Bacillus pumilus: one gene and its partner. The protein of the gene in region 2 interacts with the protein of the main gene of each other region in a pairwise test. Links are inferred from orthologs where the notes say so. Each region holds a gene or a part of one and is shown on either strand. Other genes may lie near its edges.

Region 1 (16,646 bases), 1.2 Mb from region 2 along the record:
ATTCAGTGCATGCTGCGAGTGTCCCATCATTACTTGGTCAACGGCTGTGAGTGTCCCGCCAACAAGGAGAGAAGCTGCCTCATGCATACCTGCAAACATCGGTGTATCCTCCGTGCCAAGACCGTAGCGCTCCCCCTCTGCTGTAGAGAGCTTTCCTTGACTAGCCCGCTGCACAGCTTGAATATAATCGGCTGTATGGACGAGCTTTAATTCCTCGAGGGTCGCCATACGCGGTGCGACGATCTCATCATCTGTTAACGCCTTCATTTTTTGAAGCAGGTCATATGTTAAGTAGACACGAAGCTGATTGAAGGGATGGTCTTGGTGAAACTGGTACGTTTGAAAAGAGGGTGAAAAAACAAAGGTCGCTTCCTTCATTTGATCGTCTGCTCCATAGGCCACAGCACCTTATAGCCTTTTGCACGAATCAGCTTCGTCACATGATCTGCATGCATGGTTTGAAGGCGGAAGACGAGCACTTTAGACGATTCATTTGCATGCGGATACACAAGCACACTCAGCATTTGAATATGCTGCTCTTTTAAAATGGTCGTAATGTCTGCAAGACCTTCTGTCATTTGGTCCACTTCAACCTCTAAGTGTGACCCAGGCTGATCTGCACCTGTCAGTCTGACAAACGTACGAAGCAAATCAGTCTTTGTGATAATGCCTACAAGCTTGCCGCGTCTCACCACTGGAAGGCAGCCAATTCCGTGTTCAAAAAAGACACTAGAAATCTCTTCAACGAAATCAAGCGGATGAGCAGTAATCGTCTCTAATACCATGATCTCTTCAACAGGCCGCTGAATAAAGAGCTTCCTTTTTTCTGTTTCAAATATACTTGGACTGGCATTTTTAATATCTCGATCTGTCACCATCCCAATGACAGAATCTTGATCAGATACGATTGGAATATGCCGAATGTGATGTGCACTCATTTTTTTTATGGCTTCTTCAATCGTATCGGTTTTTCGCAGCGTGATCACATCACGCTCCATAATTTGTTCAATCATCATTGTTTACCAATCCCCTTTGCCAAAAAAACGAATTGAACGTTAATACATAAAGCGTTGATGGAAGCGAAGACGATCGAAACGCTCAATCGAATCAGGACTCACGTTTTTCCCGATTCTGGCCATTAAACAATTGGCTGGATGTGAGCTGATCTCTGGCTCGTCTGTTGCAAACCAAACAAGACCGCCTGCGTTCATCATTTTCTCCATCATCTTGCGGTACTCCCACACGTTTTTCTTTGTCCCCTTTAAATCCCAATGCCAGTAATATTCAGTTGTAATGACGATATAATTCTCCATTTGCTCATCCATCATGCTCACATCAAGTAAATGCTTACCAAGTGAGCAGCCTCTAAATGGAGGAGCGACCTCAATCGCGCCAAGCTCGATTAAATTGTCCATGTTGCCCTCTGACCAGCGCTCAAGCGGATCAGGATATAAATACGTGACATAGCCGACAACAAGCTCATCCACTCTTGCAATGATAATACGTCCTTCTGGAAGGTCTGCTATTTCAACAAGTGCTTGTTTCTGTTCCTCTGGCGTGCGAAATGCCGTTAGGCCTTCATGAAACGTATAGTTCGCAAGCTCTGATGCAGGTACCGGACCTTCAATCAGGATGGTACCTGTTTCTCGCTTAATGGTTTTTGAATAATAAGTTTTAGGATGCTCCACGTATCCACCGCCTCAAATTCTAGTGAGTCGTCTCTATTTTATCTTAAAACTTGCAAGAATTAAAACGGTTTCACTATAAGTTTTTTAAAAATTGAGAAAAAAAGTCATCTATACTATAATGGTCATTGTAAACGTATGCAAAGGGGGACTGTTTGATGAAAGTGGAAACGCTACCATCAGTAAAAGGGGACTATCATTTAAATGATTATGAGCAGGCATACAAAGAATTTTCATGGGAAGAAGCAAGAAAAAACTTCTCATGGTATGAAACAGGAAACATAAATGCAGCCTATGAAGCGATTGACAGACATGCGGACTCGTTTCGTAAGAACAAGGTGGCGCTTCACTACAAAGATTCACAGCGGGATGAAAAATATACGTTCAGAGATATGAAAATCAACACAAATAAAGCGGGAAATCTATTCAGAGAAAATGCGAATGTGCAAAAAGGGGATCGCGTATTTATCTTTATGCCAAGATCACCTGAGCTCTATTTTCTTCTGCTTGGCGCAGTCAAAATTGGTGCGATCGTTGGCCCGTTATTTGAGGCATTTATGGAAGGTGCGGTCAAAGACCGTTTAGAAAATAGCGAGGCGAAGGTCATTGTGACAACGCCGGATCTGCTTGAACGAATTCCATTTGCAGAGCTTCCGAAACTTGAATCTGTCATCATTGTTGGCGGTGAAAAGGAAGACGTCGATGGCGTTCGGACAATCCATTATGAAGAGGCTTTTGCGCAGGCGGCGAAGGACCTTGAAATCGAATGGATGGATGAAAAAGACGGCTTTCTGCTTCATTACACGTCAGGGTCGACAGGTACGCCAAAAGGTGTGCTGCATGTCCATGGCGCAATGGTACAGCAAGACCAGACTGGTAAATGGGTGCTTGATCTGAAAGAAGACGATGTCTACTGGTGTACAGCTGACCCAGGCTGGGTAACAGGCACAGTGTACGGCATTTTTTCACCGTGGTTAAATGGGGCGACGAATGTCATTTTAGGCGGCAGATTTAGCCCTGATACGTGGTATGAAACGATTGAATCACTAGGTGTGACCGTTTGGTACAGTGCACCGACCGCTTTTAGAATGCTAATGGGGGCAGGAGATGACCTCATTCAAAAATATGATCTCAGCTCGCTCCGTCATGTGTTAAGTGTAGGTGAGCCACTTAATCCAGAAGTCATCCGCTGGGGAGACGCTGTATTTGGTAAACGAATTCATGACACTTGGTGGATGACGGAAACCGGTGCACAGCTAATTTGTAATTATCCATGCATGGATATCAAACCAGGTTCAATGGGAAAACCGATTCCAGGCGTAGAAGCTGCGATTGTGGATAATGCCGGAAATGAACTTCCGCCATACCGGATGGGCAACCTCGCCATCAAAAAAGGCTGGCCGTCTATGATGCATACGATCTGGAACAATCCTGAAAAATATGAATCTTACTTTATGCCGGGAGATTGGTATGTTTCAGGAGATTCAGCTTATATGGACGAAGACGGATACTTTTGGTTCCAGGGACGTGTCGATGATGTGATCATGACATCAGGAGAGCGGGTTGGTCCTTTTGAGGTGGAAAGCAAACTGGTCGAACATCCGGCCATTGCAGAGGCTGGTGTCATTGGAAAACCAGATCCGGTCCGCGGCGAAATTATTAAAGCATTCATTGCGCTTAGAAGCGGATATGAGCCGACAGATGAGCTGAAAGAAGAGATCCGTACGTTTGTGAAAAAAGGACTCGCTGCACATGCAGCACCGAGAGAAATCGAGTTTAAGGACAAACTGCCTAAGACGCGAAGCGGAAAAATTATGAGACGTGTGCTAAAGGCGTGGGAGCTGAATTTACCGGCTGGCGACCTATCGACAATGGAAGATTAATTTTTTTCATCAGTTGACTTGATATCAAAAGTATGTTTAAAATGACATTAGTTGAATATGTAAAGGTTTTGACTGAGATTCAGTAGAATCATCTTTCCCTGTCCAAGAGAGCTGACGGCTGGTGCGAGTCAGTACAAAGAGATATTCGAATTACCCTCACGAACCGCTTTTACGAAAAGGAGCATGTATGCTGTCCTGATTAGTGAAAGAACGGATCTATCCGTTATCAGTGTAAGTGAAAAGGCGTGATTTATGTCTTTTAAGCAGGGTGGTACCGCGATATATATCGTCCCTTCGTTCATTCGAAGGGGCGTTTTTTATGTTGAATTGTAAAAAAAGGAGAATTGGATATGAGTCAATTGATGGAAGAGTTATCGTTCAGAGGATTAATTCAGCAGCAAACAGATGAAGAAGGTTTAACAAAATTATTATCGGAAGAAAAAATCAAGCTTTACTCCGGTTTTGACCCAACAGCGGACAGCTTACACATTGGTCACCTATTGCCAATTTTAACATTACGCAGATTCCAGGAAGCAGGCCATCATCCGATTGCTCTTGTTGGCGGCGCAACTGGACTAATCGGCGACCCTAGCTTCAAAAAAGCAGAACGTTCACTAAACCCAGCAGAAATTGTTGAACAGTGGTCAGATAAAATCAAAGGACAGCTCTCTCAATTTCTTGATTTTGAAGCAGGTGAGAACCCAGCCGTTATCGTGAATAACTTCGACTGGATCAGCCAAATGAATGTCATCACGTTCCTTCGTGATATTGGAAAAAACTTCGGTGTGAACTTCATGCTGGCAAAAGATATCGTCAGCTCACGGATTGAGACAGGGATTTCGTACACAGAGTTCAGCTACGTCATCCTGCAATCTTTAGACTTCTTAAACCTTTACAAAAATGAAAACTGTAAGCTGCAAATTGGCGGTAGCGACCAGTGGGGAAATATCACATCTGGACTTGAGCTGATCCGTAAGTCTGAAGCAGAAGGGGCAAAAGCATTCGGTTTAACGATGCCGCTTGTCACGAAAGCAGACGGTACGAAGTTTGGTAAAACAGAAGGCGGCGCCATCTGGTTAGATAAAGAAAAAACGTCTCCATACGAGTTCTACCAATTCTGGATCAACACAGATGACCGTGACGTCGTGAAATACTTAAAATACTTTACGTTCTTATCAAAAGAAGAGATCGCATCGTACGAAGAAAAAGTGCAAACAGCACCTGAAAAACGTGAAGCACAGCGCCGTCTAGCAGAGGAAGTTACGACACTTGTACATGGCCGTGAATCACTAGAACAGGCAGTCAACATCTCAAATGCGCTATTCAAAGGCGAGATTAAATCTCTTTCAGCCGAAGAAGTCAAAGTAGGCTTTAAAGATGTTCCATCAATGGAGAAAAGTAGCACAGAAGAGTTAACACTTGTCGATGTACTAGTGGAATCAAAGCTGTCTCCATCAAAGCGTCAAGCACGTGAAGACATCACAAATGGTGCTGTCTCCATCAACGGAGAGAGACAAACCGATAAAGACTATGTTCTGTCAACTGAAGACCGAATTGAAAACCAATTTACTGTCTTAAGAAGAGGGAAAAAGAAATACTTCCTCGTCACGTATAAATAAATCTTAAAGAAACAGCAAGTGCACCTCAAATGTTAGGATACATTGAGGTGCTTTTCTTTTTGAGAAGTAGGAATCAACATGAAGACTACTGCAAGTTCTTTGACTTCTTCATCCATATCACTCATCACGAGAAAGATGATGCTGGCTGATTCAATAAAAGAGGCTCACCATTTTACAGGGGCGTTTTCTCTCATTCGCTTGCTTCTTGTTCAAGGAGTGAATCTTCGTTTGTATAAGCATGTTCTACTTTGCAAATTCGGGTGGTATAGGCTTCATACCAATCTGCTTTCCCCTTTTTTTGAACACGCTGATGTGCTGTATGTGCTTTCCATTCTTTGATTGCTGTTAATGAATCCCAGTAAGATACAGTGATCCCAACACCGTGTTCATCTCGTACACTTTCGATTCCAAGAAACCCGTCTAGATCTTTTGCTAATTCGTCCATTTTTTGAGCAGCAGCAGCGTATTCTTTCTGCTCGATATTTGTTCGTTTTGATGTAAAAATCACGGCATAGTAGGGTGGAGCAGGTGTTTGCGTCAATAGCATCTAGTAGAACCTCCTTTTGTCTATTCATATTATATATGAAAGAAAATAGATCTCGTAGTCTTTTAGTTTTGATTTACAAGAGACCAAGGTGCTTTTTGATTATTTATAGGGCTGTGAAATCATCTCATAAACATTACCTTGTTCACTTTTCTGACATATTTTTCTTGTATAAAATAGAGTTGTATAAGATGAATAAGGGGGAATGAAAGTGATTCTTTTTAAGAAAAGGAGTTTGCAAATTCTCGTTGCGCTTGCATTGGTGATTGGTTCAATGGCTTTTATCCAGCCGAAAGAGGTGAAGGCGGCTGAGCATAATCCGGTTGTGATGGTGCATGGCATTGGCGGTGCCTCTTATAACTTTGCTTCAATTAAAAGTTACTTGGTCACACAAGGCTGGGATCGAAACCAATTATATGCTATCGATTTCATAGACAAAACAGGTAATAACCGCAACAATGGTCCACGTCTATCCAGATTTGTCCAAGATGTGTTAGACAAAACGGGTGCCAAAAAAGTAGATATTGTAGGTCATAGTATGGGCGGGGCGAACACGTTATACTATATTAAGAATCTTGATGGCGGAGATAAAATTGAAAACGTTGTCACGATTGGTGGAGCAAACGGACTCGTTTCAAGCAGAGCATTACCAGGCACAGATCCAAATCAAAAAATACTTTACACATCTGTCTATAGCTCGGCAGATCTCATCGTCGTCAATAGCCTCTCTCGTTTAATTGGTGCAAGAAACGTCCTGATCCATGGCGTTGGCCATATCGGTCTATTAACCTCAAGCCAAGTGAAAGGCTATATTAAAGAAGGGCTGAACGGCGGAGGACAGAATACGAATTAAAAAATGAAAAAAGGCAGCAGGTATATGCTGTCTTTTTTGATGTCACGCGATATATGACAGCTGCTAGATGAAGATGATCAAATCAGTTCAAATAGGCGAGGTGCTGTCTAACTGTACATCGATTATTGGTATCTATTACATCATGACCAGTGTGTGATTTGTCTTTTTGATGCAAAAACAGACAAAACATTGTGCATAGCCGAATAAAAACATGTACAAAACGAATACCATTCCTTACACTACATGTAGTGAGTAAGAATTTTTGGAGGTGGGCGTTTGTGCAAACGAACCAAAAGGCTTTGATCATTGTTGATGTACAAAAGGCGTTTGAGCATGAAAAATGGGGAGAACGGAATAATCTAGAGGCAGAGAAGAATATCAACCGCCTATTAACATGTTGGAGAGAAGAAGGCTGGAAAGTGATTCATATTCAGCATACAGCTGACAATCCGGACTCTGTATTTCATCCGGCAAATGAAGGGCATCTTTTCAAAGAGATTGCCAGACCGCTAGAGGAAGAAACGGTCATCCAAAAGAAAGTCAACAGCAGCTTTATAGGCACAAACTTAGAGGAACAACTAAGATCAAACGAGATCGACACTGTTGTGATCGCAGGACTTACAACACCGCACTGCGTATCTACAACAACAAGAATGAGCGGAAACCTTGGCTTTGATACGTACCTAGTCTCAGATGCAACAGCCGCCTTTGGACTAACAGATCAAACCGGTACATATTTTGACCCAGAAACGATCCATCGGCTCTCACTTGCAACACTGCACGATGAATTTGCGACTGTCCTGACAACAGAGCAGTTGATTAGTGATTTGATGGAAAAATAAAAAATCACACTTGAGAGAAACATGGAACAAAAGATCCTCTAGAATTCTAGGGGATTTTTTTTATGATAGATTTTATGGATTTGAACAGTTTCTAGTCATCATGAAAAAAATAGACAAATTTAGCGCAAAATTCAATCAAATTTTCATAAAAGGCTTTTGTCTGAGTCTAGCAAATTATGTTTATTCTACGCTTATCTTTATTCTTTGGATATTTAACTTATCTGCACGTATTTATAGATGTAACATATCTATAATGATAAAGGAGATGAATAACTGATGGGTTGTGATAAGTATAAAAAATGCCCTAAATGTAAACAGAAACTATCAAAATCAAATTGTTGCATCATTTGTGAAACAAAAGTAATTGTAGGACGAAGAGGATTACGGGGATTACGAGGGGTTCGAGGAGCCACAGGAGCGACCGGTCCAACAGGTGCAACAGGCACGGGCACAGGAGCAACGGGAGCAACGGGTGCCGCAGGAGCTACAGGAGCCACAGGTCCAACAGGTGCAACGGGAGCCACAGGAGCGACCGGTGCAACAGGAGCAACGGGTGCCGCAGGAGCTACAGGTCCAACAGGTGTAACAGGAGATACGGGAGCCACAGGAGCAACCGGTCCAACGGGTGCAACAGGAGATACGGGAGCAACAGGAGCGACCGGTGCAACAGGAGCAACGGGTGCCGCAGGAGCTACAGGAGCCACAGGTCCAACAGGTGTAACAGGAGATACGGGTGCAACAGGAGATACGGGAGCCACAGGAGCGACCGGTGCAACAGGAGCAACGGGTGCCGCAGGAGCTATAGGAGCGACCGGTCCAACGGGTGCAACAGGAGATACGGGAGCCACAGGAGCAACCGGTGCAACCGGTGCCGCAGGAGCAACAGGCGCAACCGGTGCAACAGGAGCAACGGGAGATACGGGAGCCACAGGAGCGACCGGTGCAACAGGAGCAACGGGTGCCGCAGGAGCTACAGGAGCCACAGGTCCAACAGGTGTAACAGGAGATACGGGAGCCACAGGAGCAACCGGTCCAACAGGTGTAACAGGAGATACGGGAGCTACAGGAGCAACCGGTCCAACGGGTGCAACAGGAGATACGGGAGCCACAGGAGCGACCGGTGCAACAGGAGCAACGGGTGCCGCAGGAGCCACAGGTCCAACAGGTGTAACAGGAGATACGGGAGCTACAGGAGCAACGGGTGCCGCAGGAGCTACAGGAGCCACAGGTCCAACAGGTGTAACAGGAGATACGGGAGCCACAGGAGCAACCGGTCCAACAGGTGTAACAGGAGATACGGGAGCCACAGGAGCGACCGGTGCAACAGGAGCAACAGGTGCCACGGGAGCCACAGGAGCAACCGGTCCAACGGGTGCAACAGGAGATACGGGAGCCACAGGAGCAACGGGTGCCGCAGGAGCAACAGGCGCAACCGGTCCAACAGGTGTAACAGGAGATACGGGAGCAACAGGCGCAACCGGTGCAACGGGTGCAACAGGAGATACGGGAGCTACAGGAGCGACCGGTGCAACGGGTGCCGCAGGAGCAACAGGCGCAACCGGTCCAACAGGAGATACGGGGGCTACAGGAGCGACCGGTGCAACAGGTGCAACAGGAGCAACGGGTGCCGCAGGAGCAACAGGCGCAACCGGTCCAACAGGTGCAACAGGAGATACGGGAGCTACAGGAGCGACCGGTGCAACGGGTGCCGCAGGAGCAACAGGCGCAACCGGTCCAACAGGTGTAACAGGAGATACGGGAGCAACAGGAGTAACCGGTCCAACAGGTGCAACAGGTGCAACGGGAGCAACAGGAGCAGGGCTAGCTGAATTTGCATATGTATACAATCTAAGTGCTGAAACAGTAGCTTTAGAGGCCCCGGTGATTTTTGACTCAACTGGAATTATTACTTCTGGTATTACACATGCCCCTGGAACTTCTCAAATTATAGTCACCAATCCAGGAAACTACGAGGTTACTTTTTCAGTTTCTGGCGTAGAGCCAAATCAATTTACCCTATTTGTAAATGGAGGTCCTGTGACGAACACAGTTTATGGGTCAGGAGCTGGTACTCAACAGAATAACGGTCAGGCAATCCTCGCTCTAGCAGCGGGTGACACGCTTACTCTTGTAAACCATACTTCCGCAGCAGCAGTTACTCTTCAAACCCTAGCAGGAGGGACTCAAACAAACGTGAATGCTTCTATTATTATTAAAAAATTAGACTAACTTCAATGTGTAGAAATGCTTTTAGAAGTTTTGTCTGGTGCTCGTCTTGTGTATAGTCTGTTTTCTATATATGTTTTAAATTCATTTGTTCATAGGAGAATGCAAACAAAAAACCCTAGACCACCTTGAACAATCAAGGGATCTAGGGTTTGTTTGACCTCTCTTTGGAGAGTCATGAAATTAACGAGAGTAGAACTCAACGATTAGTTGTTCGCTGATTTCAGGCGCTAATTCAGAACGCTCTGGAAGACGAGTGAAAGTTCCTTCAAGCTTTTCAGCATCGAAAGTAAGGTATTCAGGAACGAAGCTGTTCACTTCAACTGATTCTTTCACAACTGCAAGGTTTTGAGATTTCTCACGAAGAGCTATCGTTTGACCTGGTTTCACAGAGAAAGATGGGATGTCTACACGGCTTCCATCAACAAGGATGTGACCATGGTTGACTAGCTGACGAGCTTGGCGGCGAGTACGAGCAAGGCCAAGACGGTATACTAGGTTGTCAAGGCGAGTTTCAAGAAGGATCATGAAGTTTTCACCTTGTTTACCAGGAAGTTTATCAGCTTTGTCAAATAGTGTACGGAATTGACGTTCGTTGACACCGTACATGTGACGAAGCTTTTGCTTCTCTTGTAATTGTAAACCGTATTCAGATAGTTTTTTGCGTTGTCCTGGACCATGTGGGCCTGGAGCGTAAGGGCGTTTTTCAAGTTCCTTACCTGTTCCGCTTAATGAAATGCCTAAACGGCGGGAAATCTTCCAACTTGGACCTGTATAGCGAGCCATAATGTGACTCCTCCTTATTTGTTTTTATTTGTGAAAAATAAAAACCGTCTGTTCTTTGTCTTTTCCGTCATTATGTTTTCATGCATCCTCGCTCCAGCAGCAGGGAGTTACAAGATGCACCTTCATATAGAAGGAACAAAATGATACAAAAAAGCCGAACAAAAAGGCTGCCATATTTCACACAAATTCTATTATATGACGCTGGATAGGAGAAGTCAACCTATTTAGAGGCAATGGCGATGCTTCGCGTCTGCGAAGAAAAATAAAAAAGCAGACAATTTGCCTGCTTTTTTGTAAGGTTACGCATTTGTAGAAGCGGATAATGCCTTTTGGAGTACCTCGGTAAATTGAATTAAGTAGGTTTCATCTACTTCACTGAAACGGTCTTTCACGGGGCTGTCAATGTCGAGCACCCCAATGATCTCTCCATTTACTTTGAGCGGCACGACAATTTCAGATTGTGATGCTGCATCACATGCGATATGTCCAGGGAATGCGTGCACATCAGCGATACGCTGGACGTCACCTGTTGCAAACGCAGTACCGCAAACGCCTTTTCCAGATGGGATACGCACACATGCAGGCAGTCCGTTAAACGGTCCGAGCACAAGCTCGCCGCCTTTAGCCAAATAAAACCCTGCCCAATTGACCTCTGGGAGTGAATGATACAATAGCGCCGCCGCATTTGCTAGGTTGGCAATTAGATCAGGCTCACCATCTGTAATGGCTTCGACCTGTTTAACGAGCAATTGATAGTTTTTTGATGGATCGCCAGACTGTTTTTCGACATGAAACATGAAAATCTCCTACTTTCTATCTCAAAAATACATAACTTGCGTCTCACATGTGGGATTTGTCGAGCAATTGTAAAAGGAACTTCCGCCTTCATCTTGAAGTATGTACACATGAAGAGGGGTGAGCGGATGAAAGCATCAACAACCGTGCAAACAAAAGACCGTATTATTGAAGCTGCCATCAGACTTTTTAACCAAAAAGGATTTTCTGGAACCTCTGTCCGTGAGATTGCGAAGGAAGCAAACGTCAACGTTGCCCACATTTCTTATTACTTTCAAGGAAAAGGAGGGCTGCTTGAGCAGCTCGTATCCGATTTTTATGAAGGCTATATTCACATGATTGAATCACATATCCATCACATGGAAACTCGTCATGCAAAAGAATGCTTACTACATGTGGTTTTTGATATTTTATCTTATCAGCACAAGCACCGTCAATTAACCCGTTTCGTTTATCGAGAGGTGACGATTGATTCGACGCTCATTAGAGAAATTATGTCGACCTATTTAACGAAAGAAAAATATTTGTTTCAGCTCATCATTGAAAAAGGAAAAAGCACCCATGTGATTTGTGAGCAGCTCTCCATCTCCTCTTTTATGATTCAGCTAAAATCACTACTCATGATGCCCTATTTACAGCCGCAATATTTAATGGAGGTGCTTTATTTAAATCCAAATGAGCCTTATTTCTATCAAATGTATTTTAAGGAACTGAGCCGCTCGCTTCATCATTTACTAGAACCCAAAAAGCCGGCATTAGATTCTCATTTAAAACTCATGATGTCTTCGAATTGATCATAAGCATATCCGAGATCTTCCGCTTGATGGGCATCAGACCCAAAAATGAGCGGAATTTTTTTCTGTTTTGCAAGATCAATCATCCATTGATCTAAATAGATACTTCTGGCATATGTTTTACGAAGACCTGATGTATTAAAATCTAAGGACATGCCTTTTTTTGCCGTTTCTTCAAGACAAAGGGTGATCTTTTGACAAAGTGCAGATGTCATCTCAAATGGGAAAAGCTGTTTGAATTTCTGCACAAGGGTGATATGACCGATTCTATTTGGCTTATAGCGACCTAAAGATGATAGAATAGAAGAATGAATTTGGTCATAGTAGCTTTGATAGACCTTTTCGATGCTGCCATAGAGGCTTATTAGCTGCTGGAAGGCATGCTCGTCAAAATCAAGGCAAATATAATCATCTCCAGCAGGAAGAAAGTGAACAGATAAAATGCTATCGTCTAGTTCTGGACCATAGCAGTCTAAAAAGGCACTTGTTTCCTCTTCATACTCTTTGATATAGTCAACCTCAAGCCCAGTTTTTACTATTAATTGGCCTTTGTATTCCTGTTTCAACTGATCCAATTTCGTTATATACGAGTCAAGTTCTTGGAGCTTCATGGCACTATCCTGCTCTGGTGTTGGATCTTGAAACGATGGAGGCAGAGGGGCATGCTCGGTAAAGGTTATGGAATCAAATCCCTTTTTGATGGCTTTTTCAATATAAGAATGAAAAGAATCAAGCGAGCCGTGAGGGCAAAACGGTGTATGTAGATGTGCATCTTGCTTCAGCATGTCGTCACCTCTTGTCGATATTTTGAAAAACGTCATGTTTATCAGCGAAAATAATGAAAAATCATGACCAAAAATGCTGGTTACATGGTATCATAATATCAATGAAAACGACAGCTTCCGCATACATAAAAGCAGGTCACATGGATACGTGTGATCAAATGATAGAAAGCGCTCAAATACTTTCTTGAAAAACATACATACAACCGTGAATGGATGGTATTGGAAAACATACGATCCTGTTTATAAAAAGACAAATGCAAAGCGGACACGAAAGGGTTCTCAGGTCTACTCGGGACACTTTTACCCTGACATCACTTAGATCACAACAAGGGGGCTCATTATGGAGTTTATCATCGGTTTAATTGTCATTTTGCTTGCTTTGTTTTCAGTCGGTTATTTCCTCAGAAAAAATATATATAAAGAGATTGACCGATTGGAAGCATGGAAAATTGAAATTTTAAACAGATCAATTGTAGAAGAAATTTCAAAAATCAAACACTTAAAAATGACCGGAGAAACAGAGCAATTTTTTGAAAGATGGCGTGCAGAGTGGGACGATATCGTCACAGCCCATCTTCCAAAGGTAGAGGAGCTATTATATGACGCAGAAGAGTATTCTGATAAATATCGATTCTCCAAAGCCAAGCAGGTTCTAACGCATATTGAGGATTTGCTGAGTGCTGCTGATTCGAACATTGAAGACATTTTAAAAGAAATTGCAGACCTTGTCACAAGCGAGGAGCAAAATCGCAAGGACATTGAAAAGGTCAAAGAGCAATATCAAACGGTTCGAAAAAATCTGCTTGCGTACAGCCATTTATATGGCACCCTTTATGACAAAATGGAGCAGGACTTAGATGAGGCCTGGGAAGGGATTAAGCAGTACGAGGAAGAAACAGAAAACGGAAACTACATGAAAGCAAGAAAGATTTTGCTTGAGCAAGACCGCAGACTCGACCAGCTTCAACTATATATCAATGATGTACCAAAGCTTATTGCAGACTGCAAACAAACCGTACCAGGTCAGCTGACGAAGCTGAAAGACGGATATCAAGAAATGTCAGAAAAAGGCTACAAGCTGGAGCACATTCAGATCACGAAAGAGATGGAGACTTTAAACAAACAGCTTGCGAGGGCAGAAAAATTGCTCATTGATGAACTCAATTTAGAAGAGGCATCAAGCATTCTGCAAATGATCGATGATGCGATTGAGACGCTGTATGATCAGCTGGAGGCGGAAGTAGAAGCAGGTCAGGAAATCAAAAGCAGAATGCCTGAGCTCACAGAAGCATTCGAAAAGCTCGAGCAAGATCATACACAAACAAAGGCAGAAACGGCTCTTGTGAAAGAAAGCTACAAGCTGACAGCAGGAGAACTCGATCAACAGAAAGCATTCGAAAAACGTTTAGAAGAAATTGAAAAGCTGATGAAACAAATCCGCGAGAAGCTTGATCGTGATCACGTGGCGTATTCATTATTAATGGATGAAATCAATCAGCTGGACACCTTTATCGAGGATGCAAAAGCATTGCATGACACATTTAAAGGTCATCTCCAATCGTTAAGAAAAGAAGAATTACAGGCGAGAGAAACACTGACTGAGCTTAAAACTATGCTGACAGATACAGTACGCCAGCTGCATAAAAGCAATATTCCAGGTGTACCTGCTGAGATGAAAGAGCGGGCTGAAAAAGCGCAGGAGATGATTCATCAAGTGCACGAGCAGCTGGAAAACCTGCCACTCAACATGCCGGCAGTAAATCAGCAATTAAAAGATGCCTCTGACACAGTCAAAAATGTTGTGGATGAGACAGAAGAAATGCTTGGTAAAGTGGATCAAATTGAACGAATCATTCAATATGGCAATCGTTTTAGAAGTCAAAACCACATTCTTTCAGAACAATTGAAAGAGGCTGAACGAAGATTTTACGCCTATGATTACAACGGATCATTTGATATAGCAGCAGCGGCTGTTGAAAAAGCATCACCCGGAGCTGTTCAAAAGCTGTTAGCTCAGCAAGAAAAAGAGTATCAGCATCAATAAAAAAGCTGAAGTCCTATCAATGGACTTCAGCTCAGCGTGTAGACAAACCCTCGCATTCGTTGTCAGTCCTGCGCGCTGGTGCTCACGAATGTCAAATTCGCTCCGCGCCAGTGCTCGTCCTTCCTAGACTTCAAAGGTTTTCTATCACGCTGAACGAAGACAAAGGGTTAAAATAAAGATCATTTTAACCCTTTGTCAACAATCTAAGCTGAAGTCCTATCAATGGACTTCAGCTTTTTTTATATTATGACGCTTGTTTTTGACGCTCTTCTGAAGCAGAAGAAGTGAAAAGAGAGATTACAAATCCGATCACGATTCCAAGTATTGCAGGGACAATCCAGCCTATGCCAAGGTCATATAAAGGCAGTATTGATTGGAAGACGTCTTTTATTGGATCGATTGGAAGTTTCGCTGCTGCTAAGCCGTCAAATAAGCTAACGCAACCTGTTAAAATTAAAGAGAGAGCATATACAGGTCTTCTATGTCCAAGCCACTTATCAGCAAGTGACAAAACAATGATCACAATCGCTAGCGGATAAATCGCAGTTAAAACTGGTACAGAGAAAGCGATAATATGAGCAAGTCCAAAATTCGAAATGATAAAACTGAATAATGTCACGAGTGTAACGACCATTTTATACGAAAGCTTAGGTAGTAACTTCGAGAAATACTCTCCGCATGATGTAACGAGGCCGATACTTGTTGTTAAACAAGCAACCGTAATCGCAGCACCCAACACAATATTTCCTAAGCTGCCAAATAGGAATTGAGAAGACTGAGCCAAGATTTTACTACCATCTCCAACAAAACCAATGGCATGTGTACTTGAAGCGCCTAAATAAGCAAGAGATAGATAAACAAATGTTAATCCGCAGGCTGCAATCAGACCTGCTTTGATACAAGCAGATGTCAGTGCCTTTTTACTTGTCACACCGCGTCCTTTAATGGCGTTGATGACAACAACCCCAAACACTATAGAAGCAAGAGCATCCATGGTTTTATAGCCCTCTAAAAATCCTTTGAAAAATGATCCGTTGCTATAGGATACATCAGGTGTGCCAATGACGCCCATAGGCGTTAAAATGGCTTTGACAATAATAATAAGAATGATCGTAAATTTAATCGGTGTTAACACTTTCCCTACACGATCTACAATCTTCGTTGGATTTAGAGCAAGATAATACGTAATACCAAAAAAGACAAGTGTGAATAAAAGAAGGGAGAGCCAAGCTGGTACACCTGCTAAAAAGGGTAATGCACCAATTTCATATGAAACCGTTCCTGTACGAGGAATAGCGAAAAGCGGCCCAATAGATAAATATAAAATGACGGTAAACGCTGTTCCAAAAGCTGGGTGAGCTTTATCAGCTAATCCTTTCGCATCTCGACCTGTTAAAGCGATCGCAATAATCCCTAGAAGAGGTAAACCGACACCTGTTAATAAAAATCCGCCCATTGCTTTCCATACATTTGTGCCAGCATATTGCCCAAGCTCTGGTGGATAAATCATATTTCCCGCGCCGAAGAATAGAGCAAATAACATAAAACCGATAATAACTGTATCTTTCGTCGACAATGTTGCCTTCATTGAATATAAAGCCTCCAATATTATGTTGAAATATTCTGTTAATTAGTTGCTAAAACCGTTCTTCATTAACATTCACTAATTATAAAGGATGTGCGTCTGATGTCAACATGTGTTTTCGTACAAAAGTCATGAATTTTTCTATTTTAGTATATGGAGGACAATAAAAAAACATCCCCTTCATCTTTGGAAGGGGATGTTTGAA
Region 2 (12,623 bases):
CTAGATGATCCTTCCGTTGTAAAACTAGCAGAAGGTTCAAAAGCAAAAAAAGTGTTTTTCTCAGTGAAAGAGCCAGTAGAACATGGTGCGTTTATTCAACATGGTGCAATTTACTACATGAATGAACATATCATTGATGTAAAGGATGTTGTCCTTCCTGGTGAGCATAATCAAGAAAACATTCTGGCAGCTATTTGTGTTGTAAAAAATGCAGGCTGCTCAAATGAAGCGATCACACGCGTACTCACCACATTTGGTGGGGTGAAGCATCGTCTGCAATTTGTAGATACAATTCAGAGTCGGAAATTTTATAACGATAGCAAGGCGACCAATATACTGGCAACAACTAAAGCATTGTCAGCCTTCGAACAACCGACTATTTTATTAGCAGGTGGACTTGATCGAGGCAATGAATTTGATGAGTTGAAACCTTTTATGAAACATGTAAAAGGAATTATCACATTTGGTGAGACTGCACCTAAGTTTGTGAAGCTTGGTGAAGAGCTTGGAATACATCACGTAAAACATGTCGATAATGTTGAACAAGCAGTACCTGCGGCGTTTAACATATCTGAAGAAGAAGACGTGATTTTATTATCTCCGGCTTGTGCAAGCTGGGATCAACATAAAACATTTGAAGAACGTGGAGACATGTTTGTAAACGCCGTGCATATGCTTAAATAAGGGCTTGTCTCTCATATGACTGACAGCCCAAATGAAATTATGCTTGGGGTGTCGGTCTCTTGACGAATAAGAAAACTTCTCCGGATTTTTTGCTTGTTGTCATTACGTTACTTTTATTGACGATTGGTTTAATTATGGTGTACAGCGCTAGTGCAGTGTGGGCATCGTATAAATTTGATGATTCGTTTTATTTTGCAAAAAGACAGCTTTTGTTTGCCGGAATCGGAGTTATCGCAATGTTTTTCATTATGCGAGTCGATTATTGGACGTGGCGGACTTGGTCAAAGATATTGATTGCTGTTTGTTTTCTCCTTTTGCTGCTTGTACTTATTCCTGGTATCGGTATGGAGAGAAATGGATCAAGAAGCTGGATCGGTGTCGGTGCGTTTAGTATTCAGCCCTCTGAATTTATGAAGCTTGCGATGATTGCGTTTCTTGCAAAATTCTTATCTGAAAAGCAAAAAAATATCACATCCTTTCGAAAAGGTTTTGCCCCAGCTTTAGGCATTGTATTTTCTGCATTTGCCATCATCATGCTTCAACCGGATCTGGGAACAGGAACGGTGATGGTTGGAACCTGTATTATTATGATATTTGTTTCAGGTGCGAGAATTGCTCACTTTATATTTCTCGGTCTTATAGGGCTCAGCGGGTTTGCTGCACTTGTCTTATCAGCACCCTACCGAATAAAACGAATTACATCTTATTTAAATCCTTGGGAAGATCCACTAGGCAGTGGGTTTCAAATTATTCAGTCCTTATACGCTGTTGGTCCAGGTGGTCTGTTCGGAATGGGACTTGGTCAAAGTAGACAAAAATTCTTCTATTTACCTGAGCCCCAAACGGACTTCATCTTTGCGATATTGTCTGAAGAGCTTGGCTTTATAGGGGGATCACTCATTTTACTCCTCTTTAGTGTTCTATTATGGAGAGGCATACGAATAGCACTTGGAGCCCCAGACTTATATGGGAGTTTCCTAGCAGTTGGTATTATTTCAATGGTTGCCATTCAAGTAATGATTAACATCGCAGTTGTCACTGGACTTATTCCTGTGACAGGTATCACGCTCCCATTCCTTAGTTATGGCGGCTCATCATTGACATTAATGCTGATGGCGATTGGCGTACTTTTGAATGTCAGCAGGTACGCAAGATATTAGCGTGCTGAAGCTAATGAAACCATGTTGACGTTTATTTTGCAAAAGTATAAAAAAATGATTTGAAGAGTGAAAATGACAGTTTTTGTTTCGAAAACGTTTATTTTGACTCTTCTTTACAGGTTTTAATGGAGCCCTGTTGTTTAAAACAGGGTTTATACTTTGTTCAGAGCAGAAAAAAATTGAGGGGAAATGGTATAATGCGTATAGTAATCAGTGGAGGCGGAACAGGCGGACATATTTATCCGGCCTTAGCCTTTATTAAAGAAGTGAAAAGACTGCATCCTGATGTGGAATTTTTATATATCGGTACTGAAAATGGACTTGAAAAGAAAATTGTAGAAAGAGAAAATATCCCTTTCAAGGCAATAGAAATTTCAGGTTTTAAACGAAAGCTTTCCTTTGATAACGTCAAAACGGTGATGAGATTTTTAAAAGGCGTTCAAAAAAGCAAATCTTACTTAAAAGAATTCAAGCCTGATGCGGTTATTGGAACAGGCGGTTATGTGTGTGGGCCTGTTGTTTATGCGGCTTCTAAGCTGAAGATCCCGACCATTATACACGAACAAAACAGCCTGCCTGGTATTACAAATAAGTTCCTAGCGAGATATGTTAATAGGGTAGCCATATGCTTTGATGAGGCAAAGGCACATTTTCCTTCTGAAAAGGTTGTATTTACGGGAAACCCTAGAGCCTCTGAAGTCGTCTCTATAAAAGAGGGGAAATCTCTTAAAGAATTCGGGCTCGATGAAAAGAAAAAAACGGTTCTTATTTTCGGCGGGAGTCGAGGTGCTGCTCCTATCAATAGAGCAGTGATCGAAATGCAAGATGATTTAAAGGCTAAAAACTACCAGCTTTTATATATCACAGGTGAGGTTCATTATGAAAAAGTGTTGAATGAACTAAAGGAAAAAGGTGCAGCACCTAATATGATCACCAAACCTTTCTTGCATCAAATGCCAGAGTACCTGAAATCGATCGATGTGATTGTTGCAAGAGCAGGAGCTACAACAATTGCTGAAGTAACGGCTCTTGGAATCCCAACCATTTTTATTCCGAGCCCATACGTGACGGCAAATCATCAGGAAATCAATGCAAGATCACTTGAAAAACATGATGCTGCGATTGTTTTAAGAGAATCAGAGCTTTCAGGGGATCGTTTGCTGCATGCCATTGATGAAATTGCTGGTAATGAAGAAAAACTCAACCAAATGAGCCGTTTAACGAAAGAACTCGGAGTACCAGATGCGGCTACACGTTTATATAATGTGTTAAAAGAAATTACAACTACATGATGGAATGATATTAGGTAAGGCGGAGGGTAATATGGAGAACTTGAAGAATGAATTATTAGAAGCGCAAGTTGGTAAAGTACTTGAAAATGAGCCGCTTGCAAATCATACAACAATGAAAATAGGCGGACCAGCAGATCTTTTGATCATCCCAAAAGATATCGATGCAGTGAAAACGATCATGGATCATGTGAAAAAACACCATACGAATTGGACGGTCATTGGAAGAGGATCTAATTTACTTGTCCTTGATAAGGGAATTCGAGGAGTTGTCCTAAAGTTAGGTGCTGGACTGGATCACCTAACTGTAAATGATGAAGAAATTACAGTCGGCGGCGGCTACTCTGTCGTAAGGCTCGCGACATCACTTAGTAAACAGGGGCTTTCAGGACTGGAATTCGCAGCTGGTATTCCGGGATCTATTGGAGGCGCTGTTTATATGAACGCAGGTGCACATGGATCTGATATCAGTAAGATTCTTGTGAAAGCCAGAATCTTATTTGAAGATGGAAGCATCGAGTGGCTCACAAATGAACAAATGAATTTTAGCTATCGAACGTCAGTCCTACAAAAGGAACGACCTGGCATTGTTTTAGAAGCTGTGTTTAAGCTCAAGCAGGATGACCGCGAAAAAATCACAAAGAAGATGCAGCAAAATAAAGATTATCGTAAAGAAACTCAGCCTTATAACCGGCCATGTGCTGGCAGTATTTTTCGAAATCCGCTGCCTGAATATGCAGGACAGCTTGTAGAAAAAGCGAATTTAAAAGGATACCAAATCGGCGGAGCTAGAATTTCTGATATGCACGGCAACTTTATTGTCAACGCTGGTGGAGCGACTGCTCAAGACGTGCTGGACTTAATTCAGTTCATCCAAAAGAAAATTAAAGAAGACTACAACGTAGAGATGCATACAGAAGTAGAAATTATCGGTGAAGAAAATTAACAGCTAGTTTTTATGAATGATGGCATCTGAGGAAAACAAACGGCATGAAAGAATGCCGTTTGTTTTCTCATCAAAATGATGACCCAAAGGTGTGGACAAGCAGCTTTGAATGAGGTGAAGAGTATATATGCGGCCTGATCATGAAAATGAAAAGATCGTCAATATAGAAGAGCGAATTCCTAAAATTAAAGAACAAAGGAAGCAAAAAGCGAATCGGAGACTGATCTCTTTTATACTACTGTTTTTTATCATGGTTTTAATTATTATTTATTTGCAGACACCTATCAGCAAAATTTCTTCTTTAACCATCACAGGTAACGAGCATGTCTCAACAAAACAGCTTGTTAAACTTTCACAAATTAAAGAAGGCGAAACAGAGTTTTGGAATTTAAATAAAGATTTAACAGCAGATCATATGAAACAAAATAAATTGATTAAAAGTGTCAGTATCAAAAAGCATTTCCCAAATAAAGTGAGTATTGCTGTCAAAGAATATGCAAATATTGCGTATCTTCAAAAAGGAAATCTATATTATGAGCTTCTTGAAAATGGGACCGCTTTACCAGAAGAAGTGACACCGAGTCATGCAGGACCTATTTTTGTCGATTGGGACAATAAGGAGAAGCTGAAGCAAACTGTTAAATCTTTAAATCAACTACCAGCCTCTATTCAGGAGCTCATCTCAGAAATATATTATGTGCCGACCAATTCAAACAAGTGGCTAGTTAAATTTTATATGAATGACGGAAACACTGTGATTGCATCAATTAAAACATTCGGTGATAAAATGAAAACCTATCCAGCCATTGTAAAAGAACTTTCATCATCTGAAAAAGGCACAATCCATATGGAAGTCGCTACGTATTTCGAAGCGTTTAAATCTAAGAAAAAGGAAGATGAGCGTTGAGAGGCAAAACAGTTATATTCTCGATTGTCATGCTTGTTCTTGGTTTTCTGATTTCTTTTTCATACCAATATACAAAGCAGCATCAGGCAGATGTCATTCGAACAGAGCAATGGAAAAAAGAATACTCTCTGAAAAGTCAGCTCACAACGCAAGAAAAGGCGAATCAGAAACTCGAAAAAGAATTATATAGTCTTCAATCAAAGGTACAAGCAACGGAGTCCAATTTGAAAAATGAAAAAGAGCAATATTTTAATGTGCTGGAAGATGTTGAGAAATATAGAATGTTTACAGGAGAGATCGGTGTAAAAGGAAAAGGGGTAAAAGTGTCTCTTGAAGATGCATCTTATATCCCGAGTGGACAAAATGTTAATAATTACATTGTGCATGAGAGCCACATTTTTCATGTGATAAACGAACTATTTATATCAGGGGCTTCTGCTGTATCTATTAATGGGCAAAGAATCACACACCAATCATACATACATTGTAACGGTCCAGTTGTCACAGTAGATGGTGTTCAGCATCCAGCACCATTTGTCATATCTGCTATTGGTGATCCAGCTGTGTTAATACCTGCTTTAAATATTGCAGGGGGAGTGGTCGATCAGCTGACAAGTGATCACATTTCAATGACGATCGAGAAAACGGATATTCGTATGAACCCTCTTTTAAGAAACAAAGATTAAAAGTGAAAAGGTGAGTGGTGTTGAGGAAAAAGAAGCCTTTACTTAGTTTAACAGCTTTAATGATCATATTTGGCATCATGGTCTCCATCCAATTTAATTCCTTACAAAAGCCCAAAGTTCGTGATACTCGTGATGTGTGGGAACTGAGAGAGGATTTATCTGCATCTAAAAGTAAGGAATTGGATTTGCTCAAAGAAATTGATAAATACGACGAGATGCTAAAAAAATATGGTCATCAAGGAGACCGATCAAAAGAAGCACAATTAACAAAAACATTAAAGGATTTAAAAGAAAAGGCTGGTTTTACAGAAGTGGAAGGGGAGGGGATTGAAATTGAAATATCTCAGCTTTTTTCCAAGGACCTTACCGGAGAAGAAGTGAAAAATATCCCACCTGATCTTCTGAAAAAGTTAATGAATGAAGCCAATATGTTTGGGGCAAAACATATTTCCATCAATGATCGCCGTGTCATTAATACAAGTGTCATTCGAGATATTAATGGCACGACAAAAATGGATGGCTACAGCCTAGATAGTGATGAAGTCACCATTAAAATAATTAGTGAGCAGGCTGACAAATTATACAGCCGTTTAAATGTATCAGATATTGGTGATTTGTTTGCTCAGGAAAACTTCAGCTTGAGTATGAGCCAGCCGAAGAAAAAAATCCACTTAAAAGCATATGACGGTGCAATTCAAGTAAACGAATTGAAGCCTCTTGACGATGTAAAGGAGGGAAAATCTTAATGTGGCTTCCTGTACTTGGCTTAATCATAGGAGTTGCGATCGGTTTCTTAACTAATTTTACGATACCGAATGAGTATTCTAATTATCTTTCCCTCGCTGTACTTGCTGCGCTTGATACATTGATTGGTGGAATCCGGGCACATCTGCAAGGGGCATACGATGAACTAGTGTTTGTATCAGGCTTCTTCTTTAATATTATACTGGCAATAAGTTTAGCTTTTCTGGGCGTCCATCTTGGTGTAGACTTGTACTTAGTCGGAATGTTTGCATTCGGCGTTAGATTGTTTCAAAATATAGCAGTTATTAGAAGAATTCTCCTAACAAAATGGACAATTTCTAGAGAAAAAAAGAAAAAAAGTGAGTCATAAAAAAGGATATACATATGATGTAACGAATATTTTCAGTAATCCTAATAAAAAATGTTGATTTTTTAAGTTTTGTTACACACTTGTAAAAACACATTCATTGTATTGTTGTTCAGCAAATAATAGAATAGAAAGTATTGATATGTGAGGAGGTGCCATAGAATGAACAACAATGAAATTTACGTCAGCCTTGACATCGGTACATCCAATATAAAAGTCATCGTCGGAGAAATGGCGGATGATTCGCTTAACATTATAGGTGTTGGAAATGTCCCTTCAGAGGGGTTAAAAAAAGGGTCGATTGTTGATATAGATGAGACAGTTCATTCTATTAGACAAGCATTTGAACAGGCTGAGAGAATGGTAGGTTTTCCTTTACAAAAGGCGATTGTCGGAATTAACGGAAACCACATTCATATTCAGAATACGAGCGGCGTAGTCGCAGTATCTAGTGAAAACAAAGAAATACATGCTGAAGATGTGAGACGTGTCTTAGATGCTGCACAAGTAGTATCTATTCCTCAAGAACATCTCGTCGTAGACGTGATTCCGAGACAATTTATCGTCGACGGAAGAGATGAGATCACAGATCCGAAAAAAATGCTTGGTGTTCGGCTAGAGGTGGAAGGATCGTTAATTACAGGTTCTAAAACGATTCTACATAACTGGCTCCGATGTGTAGAAAGAGCTGGAATTGAAATACTGGATATATGCTTGCAGCCACTCGCATCGGGCTCGGCAGCATTATCGAAAGATGAAAAAAATCTTGGGGTAGCTCTTGTCGATATTGGCGGCGGATCTACAACGATTTCCGTATTTGAAAACGGGCATCTCTATTCTACTCACAGTATCCCTTTGGGCGGAGAGAACATAACAAAAGATTTGTCTATAGGACTTAGAACTTCCACTGAAGAAGCTGAACGAATCAAAAAACAATTTGGGCATGCGTTTTATGATGAGGCATCGACTGAGGAGACATTTGAAGTTTCTGTGATCGGTACCGATCAAAAACAAACGTATACACAAATTGATGCGGCTAACATTATTGAAGCGCGGCTGGAAGAAATCCTGCTCTTTGTGGCAGAGGAATTAAGAAATATGGGTGTCCATGATTTGCCTGGTGGATTCGTTCTAACAGGTGGACAGGCAGCCATTCCAGGTATCCTTTCTCTTGCACAAACAGTCTTGCAAAACAATGTCAGGATTGCAAGTCCGAATTATATCGGGGTGAGAGAGCCTCAATATATGACAGGAGTGGGTCTGATCCATTTTGCTTATCGCAATGCAAAGATTCAGGGCAGACAAGTTGGATTCCAAATGCCAGATGAGGCGTTTCATGAAGTAGGCGCATCCATGGAGCCGGTTTCTTCTGCACCACAAGTGAAAGAAGCGCAGCCAAGACCGAAAGTAAAACAAAAAGCACAACAAGCACAACAAGAGACAAATAAAAAACCGGGCAAAATGAAAAAACTATTTAATATGTTCTGGGAATAGAATTAGATTTTCGACGGATTAGGAGGATTCAGCATGTTGGAGTTTGAAACAAATATAGACGGCCTAGCATCAATTAAAGTAATCGGAGTAGGTGGCGGCGGGAATAACGCTGTCAACCGAATGATTGAAAATGACGTACAAGGTGTCGATTTTATTGCAGTCAATACTGATGCACAGGCGTTAAATCTATCAAAAGCAGAAACTAAAATGCAAATCGGTGCTAAGCTGACAAGAGGGCTTGGAGCAGGTGCGAATCCTGAAGTCGGTAAAAAAGCTGCTGAGGAAAGCAAAGAGCAGATTGAAGAAGTATTAAAAGGCGCAGACATGGTCTTCGTTACAGCTGGTATGGGCGGTGGAACTGGTACGGGTGCTGCACCTGTCATTGCAAAAATCGCAAAAGATTCTGGTGCATTGACAGTTGGAGTTGTGACTCGTCCTTTCACATTTGAAGGAAGAAAGCGTCAGCTTCAAGCAGTTGAAGGAATTGCTTCTATGAAAGAAGCCGTTGACACATTAATCGTGATTCCAAACGATCGCTTGCTTGAAATTGTTGATAAAAACACGCCAATGCTGGAAGCATTCCGCGCGGCAGATAACGTGCTTAGACAAGGTGTTCAAGGGATTTCAGATTTAATTGCAACACCAGGTCTGATTAACCTTGACTTTGCTGACGTGAAAACCATCATGTCCAATAAAGGTTCAGCTCTTATGGGTATTGGTGTCGCAACAGGTGAAAACCGTGCTGCGGAAGCCGCGAAGAAAGCCATTTCCTCACCACTTCTAGAAACAGCAATCGATGGTGCTCAAGGTGTCATCATGAACATTACGGGTGGAACGAACCTAAGTCTTTATGAAGTGCAAGAAGCGGCGGATATTGTGGCTTCTGCATCTGACGAAGATGTAAACATGATTTTCGGGTCTGTCATCAATGATAACTTGAAGGATGAAATTGTGGTGACTGTGATCGCTACTGGATTTATTGAGCAAGAACCAGAAGTGACAAAATCACAAAGAAACCCATTAGGACAAGGATTAAAGCAAAATCAATCCATTCCTCAAAAACGTGAAGTAAAACGTGAGGAACATCAACAGCCATCATCTCAGCCAAGACAAAATACACAATCAAGTGATGATACGCTAGACATTCCAACGTTCTTACGCAACCGCAATAAACGCTAATCGAGTATAGCTTAACCCCTTCCATTGGAAGGGGTTTTTTTATGTCTCAACTTATAAGGGTTTCTAATCAAAAAGTCATAAATACGTGAAAGCTACTTCAATTTCCATATGTAATTTGACTTATGGTGTTTAAGAAAAAAGAATCATTTTTACTCCCTCTTACAAAAAACGACAAAATGATGAACTTTATTTGACTACATTAAATAGAACACCATGAATCTTGTCATGAACAACAGAAGGAAAGGAGTGGGACCTATACTCTGTTTGGACATTTGAGGAGGAGGGATTTGATTGAAATTGAAGTTTCGCAAGACCGCAGGCTATCGTTTGATGAGTCTTTTGGTGATTGGTACTTTAACGATGACAAGCTTTGGGACGGTTCAAGCAACATCGACTTCTACCTCATATCAGGAGGAAGCTGTCTCCTCTAAGACTACAAAAGCAAAGATCTCATCTAGATTAATGAAGCAGTTTCAGCAGGATGATCAGGTGACTTTTTTAATCAAAATGAAAGAGCAAACAAATACGCAAAATGTGGCGAAGGAAGCGGTGATCAAAGCCAAAAAACAGAAATTAACAGCGGCTAAAACGCAATACACAAAAAGATCAGCTGTCGTATCCGAATTAAGAGCAACGTCTGAAAAGACGCAGGAAGCGCTCCTTACGTATTTACAAAAGGAACAAAAGAAAAAGCAAGTGAAGGAGATTCATTCGTACTATATTGTGAATGGTTTAGCGGTGACGGGAACGAAAGAAGTCATGGAAAAGGTGGCTGCCTTCCCAGAAGTAGATCAAGTGTTGCCAAATGAAACCCGTCAAATTCACCGGCCGGTTGATTTGAAGACGAAGCAGAAAAAACAAATGAAAGCAGTAGGTGGAGTCGAGTGGAACATTTCTCAAGTTCATGCTCCAGAAGCGTGGGCTTTAGGTTATGACGGTACTGGTACAGTTGTGGCAAGTATTGATACAGGAGTGGAATGGGATCATCCTGCTTTAAAGGAAAAATACCGCGGATTTGATCCAGCACATCCGAATGAACCAACTCATGAATTCAATTGGTACGATGCTACGACAGGATCTGAAGCGCCATATGATGATTTAGAGCATGGTACACATGTAACGGGAACGATGGTTGGCTCTGAGCCAGATGGAAAGAATCAAATCGGAGTCGCACCGGGCGCAAAATGGATTGCGGTGAAAGCTTTCTCAGAAGATGGTGGGACAGATGCTGATCTGCTTGACGCAGGTGAGTGGATTTTAGCACCAAAAGATGAGGCCGGCAACCCGCATCCAGAAAAGGCACCAGATGTTGTCAATAATTCTTGGGGAGGTGGACCTGGCCTAGATGATTGGTATAAAGATGTCGTCAATACTTGGAGAGCGGCGGACATCTTCCCAGAGTTTTCAGCTGGCAATACCGATTTATTCAACCCTGGTGGTGAAGGATCTATTGCGAATCCTGCGAACTATCAAGAGGTCTTTGCAACGGGTGCTACGGATCAAGATAACAAATTGGGGTCTTTCTCGCTGCAAGGTCCGTCTCCATATGGTGGCATGAAACCAGACATTGCCGCCCCAGGGGTAAACATTCGTTCATCCATTCCTGGGAAAGGGTATGAGGATGGCTGGAATGGGACGTCGATGGCTGGTCCGCATGTTTCAGCTGTTGTGGCTCTTCTTCGCCAAGCACAGTCAGATCTTTCTGTTGAAGAGATTGAACAAATTCTGATTGATACAGCGAAGCCGTTAACTGATCAGCAATTCCCGGAATCCCCAAACAATGGCTATGGGGCAGGTTTAGTTGATGCAAGAGAGGCGATTACGGCATTAACAGATGGAATTGGCATGATTGAAGGACAGGTGACAAACGAAGATGTTCATTTAGATGATATGAAAATAACAGATCAAGCCTTGACTCAAAAAGATAAGGCGGTACACCCACATAAGAAGCCTGCGAACATAAAAGAATTGAAAAAGGAAAAAAATCTAGCTGGTCCGTCCATCAAAGCTCTTCCAATGAAAGCGGAAATTAGTGTTCTTGAAAGCGGCAAGTCAACGTACACAGATGAAGCGACAGGGAGATATCAGCTTCCTCACAGTGCAGGAAAATTCACAGTGAAAGCGGAAGCTTACGGATTTGAATCACGCACACAAACCGTCCATATTTCTTCAAATAAAACGGCAGAGGCGAATTTCGCCTTACAGCCACTAAAGAAACGAACGATATCTGGCACAATTGCCAACGAAACAACGGGTGAAAAGATAAAGGATGCCACGGTTTATCTTGTAGAGGATGCGAAAATTAAGCCGGTGAAAACAAATGAATCTGGCGAATTTTCTCTTGAGGCATTGAGCGGTGTCTATACCGTCAAAGTATTTGCCAAAGGATTTAAAGGATATTCTTTTACAGCAGATGTGACAGAAAAGCCAGTTGGAAAAAACATTCAGCTAGAGCCATTCATCGGCTTTGCTGGGGAAATTGGCTACGATGATGGAACAGCTGAAAATGCTAGAGCCTTCTATGATCCTGGCAATGGCTGGGCTGTGAAGTTTTCATTAGAAAAGGGGAAGAAACAAGCGCAACTCACAGGAGGGCTTTTCCGTTTCTGGTCATCAGAGTGGCCAGCTCCTGGAGGGAATGAATTTGCAGTTGAAGTGTATGACGCTTCTGGGAAGAACGGAGCTCCAGGGGAGAAAATGGCAGGACCTCTAAAAGCAAAAGCGCTGCGTAATGGGGAATGGACAAAAGTAGATTTAGAAGATCAAGCCATTACGGTGGATGGAGATTTCTATCTTGTCTATATTCAAACGAAAAAGAATACGGAATCTCCAGGGCTTGCAACTGATGAAGATGGACCAAATGCTGAAAGAAGCTGGCAGCTGACAAGCGGTGCATTTTCTCCTTCTCCAAAAGAAGAGGGAAATTATATGATTCGTGCGCTTGTTGACTATGAAGCAGATGTGCCAGAGATTATATCTCCAAAGGCAGGCGTCATTACGAACAAAGATGAACTGGAGATTGAAGGCAAAGCCTCTCCTGGGCTTGATGTAGCGATCTATCAAAACGACGAAGAGATTGCCAAAGTGAAAGCAGATCAGTCAGGCGCCTTCAAAGAAAAGGTCACAGTTTCAAGTGGAGAGCATGTATTCACGGCTGCAACTGTTAC

The links.
Region 1: the proteins of ftsA (region 2) and ezrA interact in binary tests that used the Bacillus subtilis proteins (3 or more experiments, as listed by UniProt). The link is inferred for Bacillus pumilus from one-to-one orthologs.

Annotation. Positions count from the first base shown.
Region 1 is NZ_LT906438.1:2,652,537-2,669,182, reverse strand. What follows is about bases 12,546-15,504. They hold ezrA (septation ring formation regulator EzrA), read left to right. Parts: upstream 12,546-13,152; coding sequence 13,153-14,856; downstream 14,857-15,504. Other genes in these bases: brnQ (branched-chain amino acid transport system II carrier protein), read right to left, coding at 15,101-15,504; hisJ (histidinol-phosphatase HisJ), read right to left, coding at 12,546-12,812. Also shown: CKW02_RS13690 (acetoin utilization protein AcuC), read right to left, coding at 1-378; CKW02_RS13685 (CBS and ACT domain-containing protein), read right to left, coding at 375-1,016; CKW02_RS13680 (GNAT family N-acetyltransferase), read right to left, coding at 1,056-1,688; acsA (acetate--CoA ligase), read left to right, coding at 1,844-3,568; tyrS (tyrosine--tRNA ligase), read left to right, coding at 3,919-5,187; CKW02_RS13665 (antibiotic biosynthesis monooxygenase family protein), read right to left, coding at 5,378-5,734; CKW02_RS13660 (esterase/lipase family protein), read left to right, coding at 6,006-6,584; CKW02_RS13655 (cysteine hydrolase family protein), read left to right, coding at 6,863-7,426; CKW02_RS13650 (collagen-like protein), read left to right, coding at 7,703-9,655; rpsD (30S ribosomal protein S4), read right to left, coding at 9,836-10,438; CKW02_RS13640 (GAF domain-containing protein), read right to left, coding at 10,738-11,235; forespore capture DNA-binding protein RefZ, read left to right, coding at 11,362-12,027; more of hisJ, read right to left, coding at 11,997-12,545; more of brnQ, read right to left, coding at 15,505-16,444. UniProt on the Bacillus subtilis protein: Negative regulator of FtsZ ring formation; modulates the frequency and position of FtsZ ring formation. Inhibits FtsZ ring formation at polar sites. Interacts either with FtsZ or with one of its binding partners to promote depolymerization.
Region 2 is NZ_LT906438.1:1,472,496-1,485,118, forward strand. Bases 6,185-9,111 are described here. They hold ftsA (cell division protein FtsA), read left to right. Parts: upstream 6,185-6,945; coding sequence 6,946-8,277; downstream 8,278-9,111. Other genes in these bases: CKW02_RS07455 (DUF881 domain-containing protein), read left to right, coding at 6,185-6,418; CKW02_RS07460 (small basic family protein), read left to right, coding at 6,418-6,786; ftsZ (cell division protein FtsZ), read left to right, coding at 8,311-9,111. Outside these bases: murD (UDP-N-acetylmuramoyl-L-alanine--D-glutamate ligase), read left to right, coding at 1-684; spoVE (stage V sporulation protein E), read left to right, coding at 744-1,844; murG (undecaprenyldiphospho-muramoylpentapeptide beta-N-acetylglucosaminyltransferase), read left to right, coding at 2,042-3,136; murB (UDP-N-acetylmuramate dehydrogenase), read left to right, coding at 3,168-4,079; CKW02_RS07445 (cell division protein FtsQ/DivIB), read left to right, coding at 4,207-4,986; CKW02_RS07450 (DUF881 domain-containing protein), read left to right, coding at 4,983-5,672; more of CKW02_RS07455, read left to right, coding at 5,693-6,184; more of ftsZ, read left to right, coding at 9,112-9,456; CKW02_RS07475 (S8 family peptidase), read left to right, coding at 9,748-12,623. UniProt on the Bacillus subtilis protein: Cell division protein that is required for the assembly of the Z ring. May serve as a membrane anchor for the Z ring. Binds and hydrolyzes ATP. Also involved in sporulation.